DNA from 3 places in the Bacillus sp. S10(2024) genome. Region 2 is predicted to be linked to each of the others. Evidence: predicted binding sites of a transcription regulator. Region 2 holds the regulator's gene; each other region holds the start of a gene.
The links. The regulator Rex, encoded in region 2, represses fermentation and respiration genes when NADH is low (regulators of the CRP and FNR family bind a similar motif). The targets are predictions, from matches to a motif close to TTGTGAAATATTTCACAA.
Positions count from the first base shown of each region.

Region 1: AB1280_RS19280 (lactate permease LctP family transporter) is a predicted target of Rex. The motif match lies at 2,507-2,524, and genes of this name have one in related genera.
Region 3: pflB (formate C-acetyltransferase) is a predicted target of Rex. The motif match lies at 2,469-2,486, and genes of this name have one in related genera.

Region 1 covers NZ_JBFLUR010000002.1:3,788,611-3,792,907, reverse strand. The annotation lists gene AB1280_RS19285 (DUF2642 domain-containing protein) at 1-610, shown strand, start outside; gene AB1280_RS19280 (lactate permease LctP family transporter) at 655-2,316, opposite strand; gene AB1280_RS19275 (hypothetical protein) at 2,651-2,824, shown strand; gene AB1280_RS19270 (metal-binding protein) at 2,917-3,408, opposite strand; gene AB1280_RS19265 (YkvA family protein) at 3,438-3,803, opposite strand.
Region 2 covers NZ_JBFLUR010000002.1:3,306,046-3,310,342, forward strand. The annotation lists gene groES (co-chaperone GroES) at 1-222, opposite strand, end outside; gene AB1280_RS16675 (CPBP family intramembrane glutamic endopeptidase) at 753-1,481, shown strand; gene AB1280_RS16680 (YdiK family protein) at 1,484-1,690, shown strand; gene AB1280_RS16685 (redox-sensing transcriptional repressor Rex) at 1,714-2,343, opposite strand; gene AB1280_RS16690 (ATP-binding cassette domain-containing protein) at 2,527-4,297, shown strand, end outside.
Region 3 covers NZ_JBFLUR010000002.1:3,047,277-3,051,573, forward strand. The annotation lists gene pflA (pyruvate formate-lyase-activating protein) at 1-43, opposite strand, end outside; gene pflB (formate C-acetyltransferase) at 109-2,358, opposite strand; gene AB1280_RS15540 (glycosyltransferase family 2 protein) at 2,703-4,259, opposite strand; gene AB1280_RS15545 (NAD-dependent epimerase/dehydratase family protein) at 4,252-4,297, opposite strand, start outside.

The DNA of each region.
Region 1 (4,297 bases), 480 kb from region 2:
TGATAAAGGCTCAGATATTATTGTATTGTATGATGGAGAAAAATACATGTATATCTCTAGTTTACACATTCAACATTTAACTCCATCCACAGAATCCTTACTCTTTGAAAATCTCACAATTCCAGAATCTTTACTACCACAAGATATATTATCAACCGAATCTACAATTTCACTTCGAAAAACACTACAAGTAGCAAAAGGACAATATATTGAACTCGCACTATCACACGAACATTTTTTACATGGGTATGTCACTCATATTATGAATGACTATTTTGTATTTCTCTCACCTGTCTATCAAACATTATATATTCCATTTCATCACGTAAAATATCTTATTCCTTATCAAGAAGCTGAAACGCCTTATGGATTAGAAAGAGAAAAACTATCACCAGCAGCCTCCAAACTTACACTTGCCCGGACGTTTTCTGAACAATTGAAAAAACTAAAACAACATATTATATTACTTGATTTAGGCATACATGCTTACAAAGTTGGAAAATTAACGGAAGTAACGGACAATCAAATTGAACTTATTACAGCACGTAATCAACATTTTCATTTCAATTTATACCATATTAAAACTGTTCATTTCCCTTATCAGAAATAATAAAAAGGGGGACCTCATGATAAGAGAGGCCCCCTTGTTGTTGTTTACGGAATCATCCACGTTAAATAATAAGCTTGAATATATGTGATAATACCAATAATTGTTACAAAGAATAAACTATGCTTCACTGTGAAACGGAATAAATCCGATTCTTTCCCAGTAAGTCCAACTGCCGCACATGCAATTGCAATCGATTGCGGTGAAATCATTTTACCCGTTACACCACCTGTTGTATTTGCAGCAACAAGTAATACTTCCTTCACACCTACTTGCTGCGCTGTAATTGCTTGTAGGTTTGAGAACAATGCATTTGCAGATGTATCTGATCCTGTTAAGAATACCCCAATCCATCCAAGGAATGGTGAGAAGAACGGGAATAAGCTTCCAGTTCCTGCTAATGCTAATGCTAACGTCGATGAAAGTCCAGAGTAATTTGCAATAAATGCAAAACCAAGTACTAATCCAATTGATAGAATTGGCATTTTTAATTCTTGCAACGTTTCTTTAAATGTAGCTACTGCTTGTTTTGGACTCATTTTTAAAACAAACATTGTAATGATACATGCGATTAAAATTGCTGTTCCTGTTGCTGATAAAATATCAAGCTTCAATACAGCTTCATACGGCGTTGGTTTATTAACGATTGGCTCTGCCTTCATGACTAAATTATGCAGACCCGGAACTTTAAATTTAAATACTAAACTTTCAAGCGCGCCTCCTGGAACAAATAAATCTTTAAAGAATTTCTGGCTCCAAATAACAACCATTACCGTTAAAATAATAAACGGTGACCACGCTTTCAAAACTTTTCCTGCTACTAAATTCACTGTAGAATCAGCATCTACCGTTGCCGCTGCTTCTTCTTGTCCTTTTCCAGAACGATAAATTTCTTTTGGTTGCCATACTTTTAAGAATAATGCTAAGCTCACTAAGCTTACTAATGCTGATGTAATGTCTGGAAGCTCAGGTCCAAGATATGTTGCTGTAATAAACTGCGTAATCCCGAACGAGCCGCCTGCTACCAATAATGCAGGCCACGTTTGCTTCACACCTTTTAATCCATCCATTAAGAATACGATGAAAAATGGAACAAATAATGATAGAAGCGGTAATTGATGCCCAGCCATTTGTCCTACTTTATGAGGATCAATACCTGTTACTTGACCAGCTACTAAAATCGGAATACCCATAGCCCCAAACGCTACCGGCGCTGTATTGGCGATTAAACAAAGTCCCGCTGCGTATAATGGATTTAAACCAAGTCCCGCAAGAAGCGCAGCTGTAATTGCTACCGGTGCACCAAACCCAGCTGCCCCCTCTAAAAACGCACCGAATGAAAACCCAATTAAAATAACAAGTAAACGATGATCACTTGTTATAGAAAGAACAGATGCACGAATAATATCAAACTGTCCTGTTTTTACTGAAATTTTGTATAAAAACACTGACATAACGATAATCCATGCAATCGGCCATAATCCATAAGCAAAACCATAACCAGTTGCTGCCATCGCCATCGTAAATGGCATTTTATAAACGAAAAGTGCAATTATAACTGTTAATACAACTGTAATAAATCCCGCAACATAGCCTTTCATACGAAAAACTGCTAAAGCCAAGAAGAAAAATATAATTGGAATCATTGCAACTGCTGCCGAAAGCCAAATGTTACCTAGCGGATCATAAATTTGTGTCCATGTGCTCATAGTCCCTCTTCCTTTCTAGTATCTCCTGTTCGCTAACAACCATATAAATAGACCACCAGGTCATCAGACCTTTAGACCTAAAAAAAAATAAAACGTCCCCAAGAAAACGTTTTCACAAATGTTATATTTATACTTTATCATATTTTCCTTTATTTACAATCCTATTTTTCGAATTTTATTCACAATTTCTTTGTTCACTTTTTCACAAATATGATATGATTATATGTTCTGCAATAAAAAACGAGATAACATTGTGATTTAAAGTTCATTCATGAATAGCAAAATAATATTTTCTTATACTAAAGTTGAAAACTAACTTTAGGAGGACTAAAAAATGTCTGAGCAAAATCGAAATCAAGATGCAATTGATGAAGGACGTACTAAAACAAAACGCGGCATTGAAGCAGCAAGCGATGCGATGCAAAATGCAATTGATACTGTCGAAGATGTTGGAAAAGCAGCAGTTGATCGTGTTTCTGAAGCAATGAAAGATGTCACAGCTAGATAATATATTTACGTAAGAAGCTGACTAAAAAATCCATTTTCAATCAGTTTCTTATTTATAAGAATAAAAGCACTTGCAATATGCAAGTGCTTTTACTATCTTCTTTTTCTCCGTTTGCGGCGCATTATCTTTTTTCGCCTTGTATTCACGCCATCCGCTATAATATGTAATGTACTAGCAGCTATAACACCGAGTACAAACGTGATAATTTCTATTTCATGCTCCTTTGCAATTCCAAGCAAATTTCCCTCTAGCACCGTTTTATTTAACACATATAAAAACGGTGAGAAAACAAGCAGCATGTAGAGAAGCCGAATTAAATCACCAATAATAATGGTATGGGTAAGCGGTGAGCGATGCGGCATCACAGTTTGATACGGATACCAAAAGATGCGAAGTAATCCCCATTTCCGATAAGCGGCACTATGAATATCCAAATCCGGCGTTAAAAAGTACGTCCCAACAATAAACCCAATCGCAAACGTAAGTAAAAAATCAAAATTTGTTAACCCGTAAGAAACTAGCATAAATAATACGATAGGAAGAGAAACTAAGTTTATCTTCGTGTGTGTTTTTCCTGATGGCATATTCCATTCCTTCCGTTAGACGCTTCACTTCATGAATCTAACTTTTGATCGATAAGTGACGTATCCACTTCAGAACTAAACCATTCTCCCAATTTTGTACGCGCTTGTTCTTTTACTTCTTCATCGACATACATTGCAGCTTGTACGAGTGCAGCCGTTAATGCACCTAAGTCATCTGTATAACCAAGTCCAGCTACAAAATCAGGAATCGCATCAATCGGTGCAATAAAGTACGCAAGAGAACCAATAATTACAAGCTTTACTCGTTTTGGAACATCTCGTTTTTGTAATACATAAAACAGCAACAAGCTAGCATAAATGACTGAATGCCCCGCCTTAATTGCTGTATTTTTTACTTTATCCCAAAACGCCTCAACTGAAAAATTCCCCTTCATTATGAAATCTCCCCTCGCTATTCTTCCGCGATTTGCGGTCAATTTGTGACGAAATAAAGAAATTTAGTAAGAGCGTTTCATAAGCAAGTGATGTTCTCTTACTAATAGAAGTTTCATATTTATTTCTATAATACCCAGCTTATTTACAACATAAGTAAACTTCACACACATACAATATAGTGTAGATTCTAGCTTGGAACGTTACTTATCATATGCTTTTATTGTAACAAATAAACATAAAAAGAACAAGTGTTCGATTTATGTTTTTATATTTTTCTCAATATAAAATACTCGCTTCTACTACATATTCTTTCCCAATTTTGTTATATTTTTTAGTTGACGAGCATATAAACCAATGTTAAAGTTTTCACTGTCAGCTATAATGGACAAAATACAAAAAATGTAAGATTCTACTGTGTTCCTAATAGCCAAATTTTGTTGTATAATACAAAAATGACGTTGTGCTTACGGAACAACATAGAGACAGGAAAACA
Region 2 (4,297 bases):
CACTTCAGTACCTGCATATTTTGAGAAGATGATACGATCTCCTGTAGCTACATCTAAAGCAACACGCTCACCATTTTCAAGCACACGACCAGTACCAACTGCCACTACTTTACCTTCTTGTGGTTTTTCTTTTGCAGTGTCTGGTAGTACGATACCACTTGCTGTTTTTTCTTCTGCCTGAACAAGTTCAATAATAACGCGATCACCTAATGGCTTTAGCATGAACAACAACCTCCTCAATTTATTATGTAAATTTTATATTTATTAGCACTCTAACACTTCGAGTGCTAACACACTTATTATAATAAAGAATCTCATTTTCTTTTGCAAGTGAAAAAATCGTAATTTTTCGGAAAACTATTTTATCCCCTCTTCCACTTGTTCCAAAGTGTTTATACCTTACTTAATAATTACATAATGGAAGATGCATTGATACATATATCCATTTTAATTTTCCGACATATTAAGTCACTGCTATACAAAATACAACATGACCGTTACTTGCTCCCTTTGTTTATAAACATCGTATGTGGCAGGAAAAGGCTCTGACTGCTTCTAAGCACGGCCAACTACTCTCGTCCTCCTCTAAAAAGAAAGGGGCCTATGGCGTTTTTTAACTTGCACATGATAGAGATTCCATCTTTTTTTCACCTTCTCCTATGTTACAATAAGAAAGATGCCATAAGTTGTTTTCTCTATGGATAGAGCATTTTCCTTTTTCTTTACAAAAAATTCAAAAAGGAGTTACGAAATTGAAGAGACAATATTGGTGGGTTATTGTTACATATATTTTGATGCAATTATCAGGTATAATCGGTGGATGGATTCTTTTAAAAAGCGGAGTATACAATAATGGACACCGGACCTTTGAAGAAAAAGTTCAACTGGCAAGTGCACATTGGGGACTGATTAGCTTCTTTATCGCTCTTATCATCATCCTTGTGTTACTCCGTAATGATACAGAATCCGAAAAATGGAATCGCGGAAAAACAAACATACCTGCTACGATAGGGTGGATTATTCTAGGAGTTTTTCTTGCTTTATTTGCCCAAGTTATTGCTGGCACAATTGAAACACAAGTTTTTAAAATTAAAGCAGAATCTGAAAATACACAAAACATTATCGATATTATAAAAGCTGCGCCATTATTTATGATTGTTTCATCTATATTTGCTCCTATTCTTGAGGAGATTGTATTTAGAAAAATTCTATTTGGCACACTATATAAACGATATAACTTCTTTATCGCAGCAATCGTAAGTTCGCTTATATTTGCTCTCATTCATTTTGACCCTACACATTTATTAGTGTATATTTCCATGGGACTTGTTTTTTCATTTTTATACGTACAAACAAAACGAATTATTGTACCAATTATGGCTCATGTTATGATGAATACAAATGTTATGTTAATTACATTCGTACTTCGTCCCTATCTAGAAAAAGCTGAAAAACTGCAAGGATTCATCGGAGGATTTTAAACATGCGAAATTCACCATTTGTTATGGCAACTTTGTATTTTCTTCTAGGTTGTATATTTACATACTTAGCAATCACAAGTGTGAAAGACACGATTTGGAACTTTTACACAATACTACTTGCCATAATGGCAACAGTTGATTTTAATTTGGCAATTCGCCTTCTTTTTTCTAAACCGAAAAAAGATAGCCAGAAAAATTATCCACAATAAAAACGCAGGAGATTCCTGCGTTTTTATTGTGGATAATTTTTCAAAAAGTACACGAGCGTTTGTAACTCTACCGCTAAATCAATATGATGAATTCGAATATGTTCTGATATGTTTAGCCTAGCAGGTGTAAAGTTTAAAACACCTTGTATGCTCGTATGTGATAAGCGATCTGCTACAGCTTGTGCAACAGAAGCAGGCACTGTTAATATTGCCACTTTTATATCACCCGATAGTCTCTCTTCTAACTCATCCAGATGATATACTGGAATCCCGCCGATTTCTTTTCCAACTTTCTCTTCATCAACGTCAAATGCCATCTCAATTTTTGTATTATTATTTTTCGTAAAATTGTAATGTAAGAAAGCGGTACCTAAATTACCTACCCCAATTAATGCTACACGTGTTACATCGTCTTGATCAAGTGTTTCGCGAAAAAACGACAATAAATAATTTACATTATAGCCATATCCCTTTTTCCCTAATGCCCCAAAATATGAAAAATCTCTTCGAATTGTCGCTGAATCCACTTTCACCGCTTCACTTAATTCTGCAGATGATACGCGTTGCTTACCAGATAACGATAGGTTTTGGATAAATCGATAGTATAGAGGCAATCTTTTGGCAGTTGCCTGCGGAATTTTAGGCTGCTCCATGCAACCCCCTCCTCTCTTCCTATCTGTTCAAGTGATTGAAACATGTACGGAAGTTTAGCATTGATAGTTTTCCTTGTATAATAGAGAGAGAATTTCTCTATTTATGTTCAACTATACACTATTTTTAGTATGATTGAGAAATATAATCATGGCAAAGTTAAGAAAATATTTGAGGTGAAAACATTGATTTTACTACAAGTGAATAACCTTTCCAAGTTGTTCGCCGCCGAAGTGATTCTTTCAAACATTAAGTTAGAAGTACAGACGCGCGATCGTATTGCACTTGTCGGGCGTAATGGCGCAGGAAAGTCTACATTATTAAAGATTATTGCCGGAGAATTATCCCATGACGGCGGCGAAATTATAAAGCCGAAAGATGTATCTATCGGTTACTTAGCGCAGCACACTGGTCTTGAAACATCATTAACAATTTGGGATGAAATGCTAACGGTCTTTCTTCACTTACAACGCATGGAGAAAGAACTCCGCAGACTAGAACAAGAAATGGGAAAAGAAGAGAACTTCACAAATGAAACCATTTATGAAAAATTGTTAGCAGAATATGATCGTCTACAATTAGACTATAAAAATGAAGGCGGCTATCAATACGAAGCTGATATTCGTTCTGTTTTAAGCGGTCTTGGTTTTCCTCCCGAAACACACGGAACGACAATCTCCACATTAAGCGGTGGACAAAAGACTCGTTTAGCTCTCGGGAAGTTATTATTAACAAAACCAGATTTACTTATTCTCGATGAGCCAACCAACCATTTAGATATCGATACATTAACGTGGCTCGAGCAATATTTACAAGGTTATCCTGGGGCTATTTTAATCGTTTCACACGATCGGTACTTTCTAGATAGACTTGTCACACAAGTATATGAAATCTCCAATAAACAAAGTCGAAAGTACACAGGAAACTATAGTAAATACTTAGACCTTAAAGCGGCCCTATATGAACAAGAGATGAAACGTTACGAAAAACAGCAAGAAGAAGTAACAAAATTGCAAGATTTTATCCAAAAGAATATTGCCCGTGCGTCTACAACAAAACGGGCGCAAAGCCGCCGAAAACAATTAGATCGTATGGAACTTATGGACAAACCAATCGGCGATACAAAATCCGCTTCTTTCCACTTTGATATCGATAAACAAAGTGGTAATGATGTATTACAAGTAAGAGATGTGACAATTGGCTATGAGAATGAGCCAATTATTCAAAACATTCGTTTCCAATTAACGAGAGGTGATAGTGTTGCGCTAGTCGGTCCAAACGGAATCGGAAAATCCACTTTATTAAAATCTCTTGTGGATAAACTTCGCCCTTTAAACGGTACTATTTCGTTTGGTTCTAACGTTTCTATCGGATATTATGACCAAGAACAAGCAAACTTAACATCATCAAAACGTGTATTAGATGAACTTTGGGATGATTATCCGATGCAACCAGAAAAAGAGATTCGCACAGTACTTGGGAACTTTTTATTTTCTGGTGACGACGTTCTAAAACCCGTTTCTTCTTTAAGCGGTGGACAAAAGGCACGTTTAGCTCTTGCAAAGCTTATGATGCAAAAGTCAAATGTACTTATTTTAGACGAACCGACCAACCATTTAGATTTAAGCAGCAAAGAAATTTTAGAAAATGCGCTTATTGATTTTCCAGGAACGATTTTATTTGTTTCCCATGACCGCTATTTCATTAATCGCATTGCCACAAAGGTGATTGAGTTATCCCAGGGTGGAGCTGAGGAATACCTCGGTGATTACGATTATTATATAGAAAAGAAAAATGAAATGCTCGAACGCGCTGAACTTGAAGACCAAGAAACAAATAAACCTGTACAAAAACAAGTGGCACAAGAAAAATTAAATTACATCGAAGAAAAAGAACGTAAAAAGCAAGAACGCCAACGTATGCGTAGAATTGAAGAACTAGAAGAAAAGATTGCAG
Region 3 (4,297 bases), 260 kb from region 2:
CAGTACCACAAGACTCAACAGAATGAATTCTTCCTTTTACCATGTTACTTCCTCCTCTATTAAAACAGCTCCCCTCTGTCTTATGAAAAACAGAGGGAAACTTTTTACTTACATGCTTTCGTGCATTGTACGGTTAATAACGTCAATTTGTTGTTCACGAGTTAACTTAATGAAGTTAACAGCGTAACCAGATACACGAATTGTTAATTGTGGATATTTTTCAGGATGTTCCATTGCATCCATTAATGTTTCACGGTTAAATACGTTAATATTTAAGTGATGACCTTCTTTTATAGCATATCCATCTAGCATAGATACTAAGTTGCGAATTTGTACATCTTCTTCTTTTCCAAGCGCTTTTGGAATAATAGAGAATGTATTAGAAATACCATCTCTTGCTTCTTCATATGGTAATTTCGCAACAGATAATAATGATGCTAGTGCACCTTTTGTATCACGTCCGTGCATTGGGTTTGCACCTGGTGCAAATGGTTCGCCAGCACGACGGCCATCTGGTGTGTTACCAGTTTTCTTACCGTATACAACGTTAGATGTAATTGTTAAGATTGACATTGTATGAACAGAGTTACGATATGTTTTATGTTTACGAAGCTTGTTCATAAATGTTTTTACAAGGTTTACTGCCATTTCATCTACACGGTCATCATTGTTACCGTATTTAGGGAAATCTCCTTCGATTTCAAAATCAACCGCAATACCATTTTCATCACGAATTGGTTTTACTTTCGCGTATTTAATTGCACTTAAAGAGTCAGCTACTACAGATAATCCTGCGATACCTGTTGCCATTGTACGAATAATCTCTGTATCATGAAGTGCCATTTCGATACGCTCATAGCTGTATTTATCATGCATGTAATGAATTACATTTAATGTATTTAAGTAAAGACCTGCTAACCATTCCATTGTCACATCAAATTTACGCATAACTTCTTCAAAATCTAATACTTCAGAAGTAATTGGTGCATATTCAGGTGCAACTTGTGCTTTTGACTTTTCGTCTTTACCACCGTTGATCGCATATAATAATGCTTTCGCTAAGTTTGCACGCGCTCCGAAGAATTGCATTTGTTTACCAATTCTCATTGCAGATACACAGCAAGCAATACCGTAGTCATCACCATATTCTGGACGCATAATGTCATCATTTTCATATTGAATTGCAGATGTTTTGATAGACATTTTCGCACAGTAGTTTTTAAAGTTCTCTGGTAATTTTTTAGACCAAAGAACTGTTAAGTTTGGTTCTGGAGCTGGTCCTAAGTTATCTAATGTATGCAAGAAACGGAATGAGTTTTTCGTTACTAATGGACGACCATCAAGTGAAATACCACCGATAGATTCTGTTACCCAAGTTGGATCACCAGAGAATAATTCATTATAATCAGGTGTTCTTGCGAATTTCACAAGACGTAATTTCATAATGAAGTGGTCAACAATTTCTTGTGCTGCTTCTTCTGTTAATGTACCGTTTGCTAAATCTCTTTCAACATAGATATCTAAGAAAGTAGATGTACGGCCAAGACTCATTGCTGCACCATTTTGCTCTTTAATTGCTGCAAGATAACCAAAATATAACCATTGGAATGCTTCTTGTGCATTTGTTGCTGGTTTAGAAATATCAAAACCATGAGAAGCTGCCATTTGTTTTAATTCTTGAAGGGCACGCATTTGCTCAGATAGCTCTTCGCGTAAACGAATTGTCTCTTCGCTCATTACACTGCTCGTTGTATTTAAATCTGCTTTTTTCGCTTCGATTAAACGATCGATACCGTATAATGCAACGCGGCGATAGTCACCGATAATACGACCACGGCCATACGCATCTGGAAGACCTGTAATAACGCCTGATTTACGAGCTGCTCTCATTTCTGGCGTATAAGCATCGAATACACCTTGGTTATGTGTTTTGCGCCAGTCTCTGAAAATACGGCTTAGTTCTTTGTCCATTTCGTATCCGTAAGCTTCACAAGATAGCTCTGCCATACGAACACCACCGAATGGTTGTAATGAACGCTTAAATGGTTTGTCAGTTTGGAAACCAACTACTTTTTCAATATCTTTATTTAAATATCCTGGACCATGTGATGTAATAGTAGAAACAATTTCTGTATCCATGTCAAGGACGCCACCATTGTCACGTTCTTGTGTTGTTAATTCCATTACTTGATCCCAAAGTTGTTTTGTCGCTTCTGTTGCAGCAGCTAAGAAGGAATCATCACCTTCGTAAACGTTTATGTTATTTAAAATGAAGTCGCGAACATCAACCTCTGCTCTCCACTTTTCACCTTTAAAATTTTCCCATGCATTTTTTACATTTTCTAATACTTCAGTCATCCTAATCTCCTCCATTTTTGATTAGTACAGGACTTAGATTTTTTATATAACAGCTCACGTATTTAGGATACTACTTTTTTAAAAAAAGGAACGTTTAAGTTGTGACATGTTTGTGAATAATTGCACAAACCACTATCAGCGTAGTGGAAACCCTGCCTACAAACTTTGTTAAATCAACCCATATTTTAATAATTTCATTTTTTTGGCATTCTAATAAAGGAAACCTTTTCTATAATATAAGATTCGTACTTATCGCAAACTGTAATACTACCTCTTTCTATTCTGTTATAGTTTTTTCGAAACAGAATAGAAAAAAGTGTACCTGTTTCGGTACACCTTCTCCATTATATTTCTCTCTTACGTTCTCCATCATGAAAACCACCTCGAACATCAAGTTCTTCTATCACATATGACATACCTTCTATATGATCCCCAATAATTCGAAGTACAGCAGGGGCATGGCCCCGCACTGCAAAATGTTCTTCCGGACGGATACGATTTAATCGATCTACATCCACACGATGCACGCAGGAAATTAAGAAACCCGCTAATGCCGCCTTTACTTGTGCCACACATGGCGACAATAAAGTATCAAATCCAATATACTCTAAGCAAACCTTACTAAACGCATGCGGTACAGCTACTAGTGAACCTATCCCTAAATCTTTTCGATTGCAAGCTAAGTTTAAAGCATATTTTAGCGCCGTAACAAGGTGTAATGGCGCTCGTAAATCTAAATAATAATTTAAGTCGTTCAATACGACATCTTGTCCGTCCGCAATCGCTTTTGCAAAAGGGTACAAATCTTTTGCAGGTATCACAAAGTCGCCATCAATAAATAGTAAAATGTCCCCTTTAGCCATTTGAGCACCTATAGAACGTCCCACATCATTTCCAAGTCTTTCTTCATACACAATAGTTGTAGCACCGCACCGCTTTGCAATCGCTGCTGTTTGATCATTTGATCCATTAACAATAATGATAATTTCAAGCGGTTCAATTTTACGTGCTTCTTGAATAACCATTGCGATTGTCATTTCTTCATTTTGAACAGGAATGATAATAGAAAGTTGTTTCTCATTATATAAGTTAGATTGAACTCCCCACCCTTTATAATATGACGGCAATGCTTGATTACCAAACTCTCGTAAGGCAAATACAATATCTCTTCTCCTATTTCCATCTGTATATGCCCCTCGGTTATCATAATTAGCCAACCATTCGCCTAATGCTTCTATATGATCCCCTATCATTCTTTGCTCTGCATGTGCAAGTTGATTCCCATATGCTTCATGCTCAGCTGGACGAAACTTATTTGGAGTAATAACATCAATTGCACAATGCCTCTGTATTCGCCATTTTTTCGTTATTAATCGAACATGTGCAACAATTGGATTACATAACGCATCATAACCAATACTTTCAATCGCTTCTTTCGTAATCGCATGCGGTACTGATAAAATAGAGTCAATTTGTAAATCTGCTCGGTTCACTATATCATTTAAAATTTGGCGCCAGACAGTAATGGAATGCGGACGTTGCTTTTTCTTAAATAAATCATCAAAATTATTTAAAATCACGTCTGCTTGTCCATGTAAAATGGGATTGAGAAAAAAACGGAGGCTAGACGAAGAAATAGGAAAATCACCATCTAAAAATAACAAGACTTCCCCCTTAGCAAACTTGGCACCTACCGCACGCCCAACGTCGTTCCCGAGCGCTTCACTACTACTTATGACTATACAATCAAGCTCTTTTGCAATTCGTTCCGAATCATCTGTACATCCATTTGCAACAACAATAACTTCAAGCGGATTCAGTTCCTTCGCAGAAAGAATTACCTCTCGAATAGAATCAGCTTCATTATATACGGGAACGATAATTGATAAAGACTTAACCATAAAATTCTTCACGAAACCACGCAATGGTTTTCTGTAAC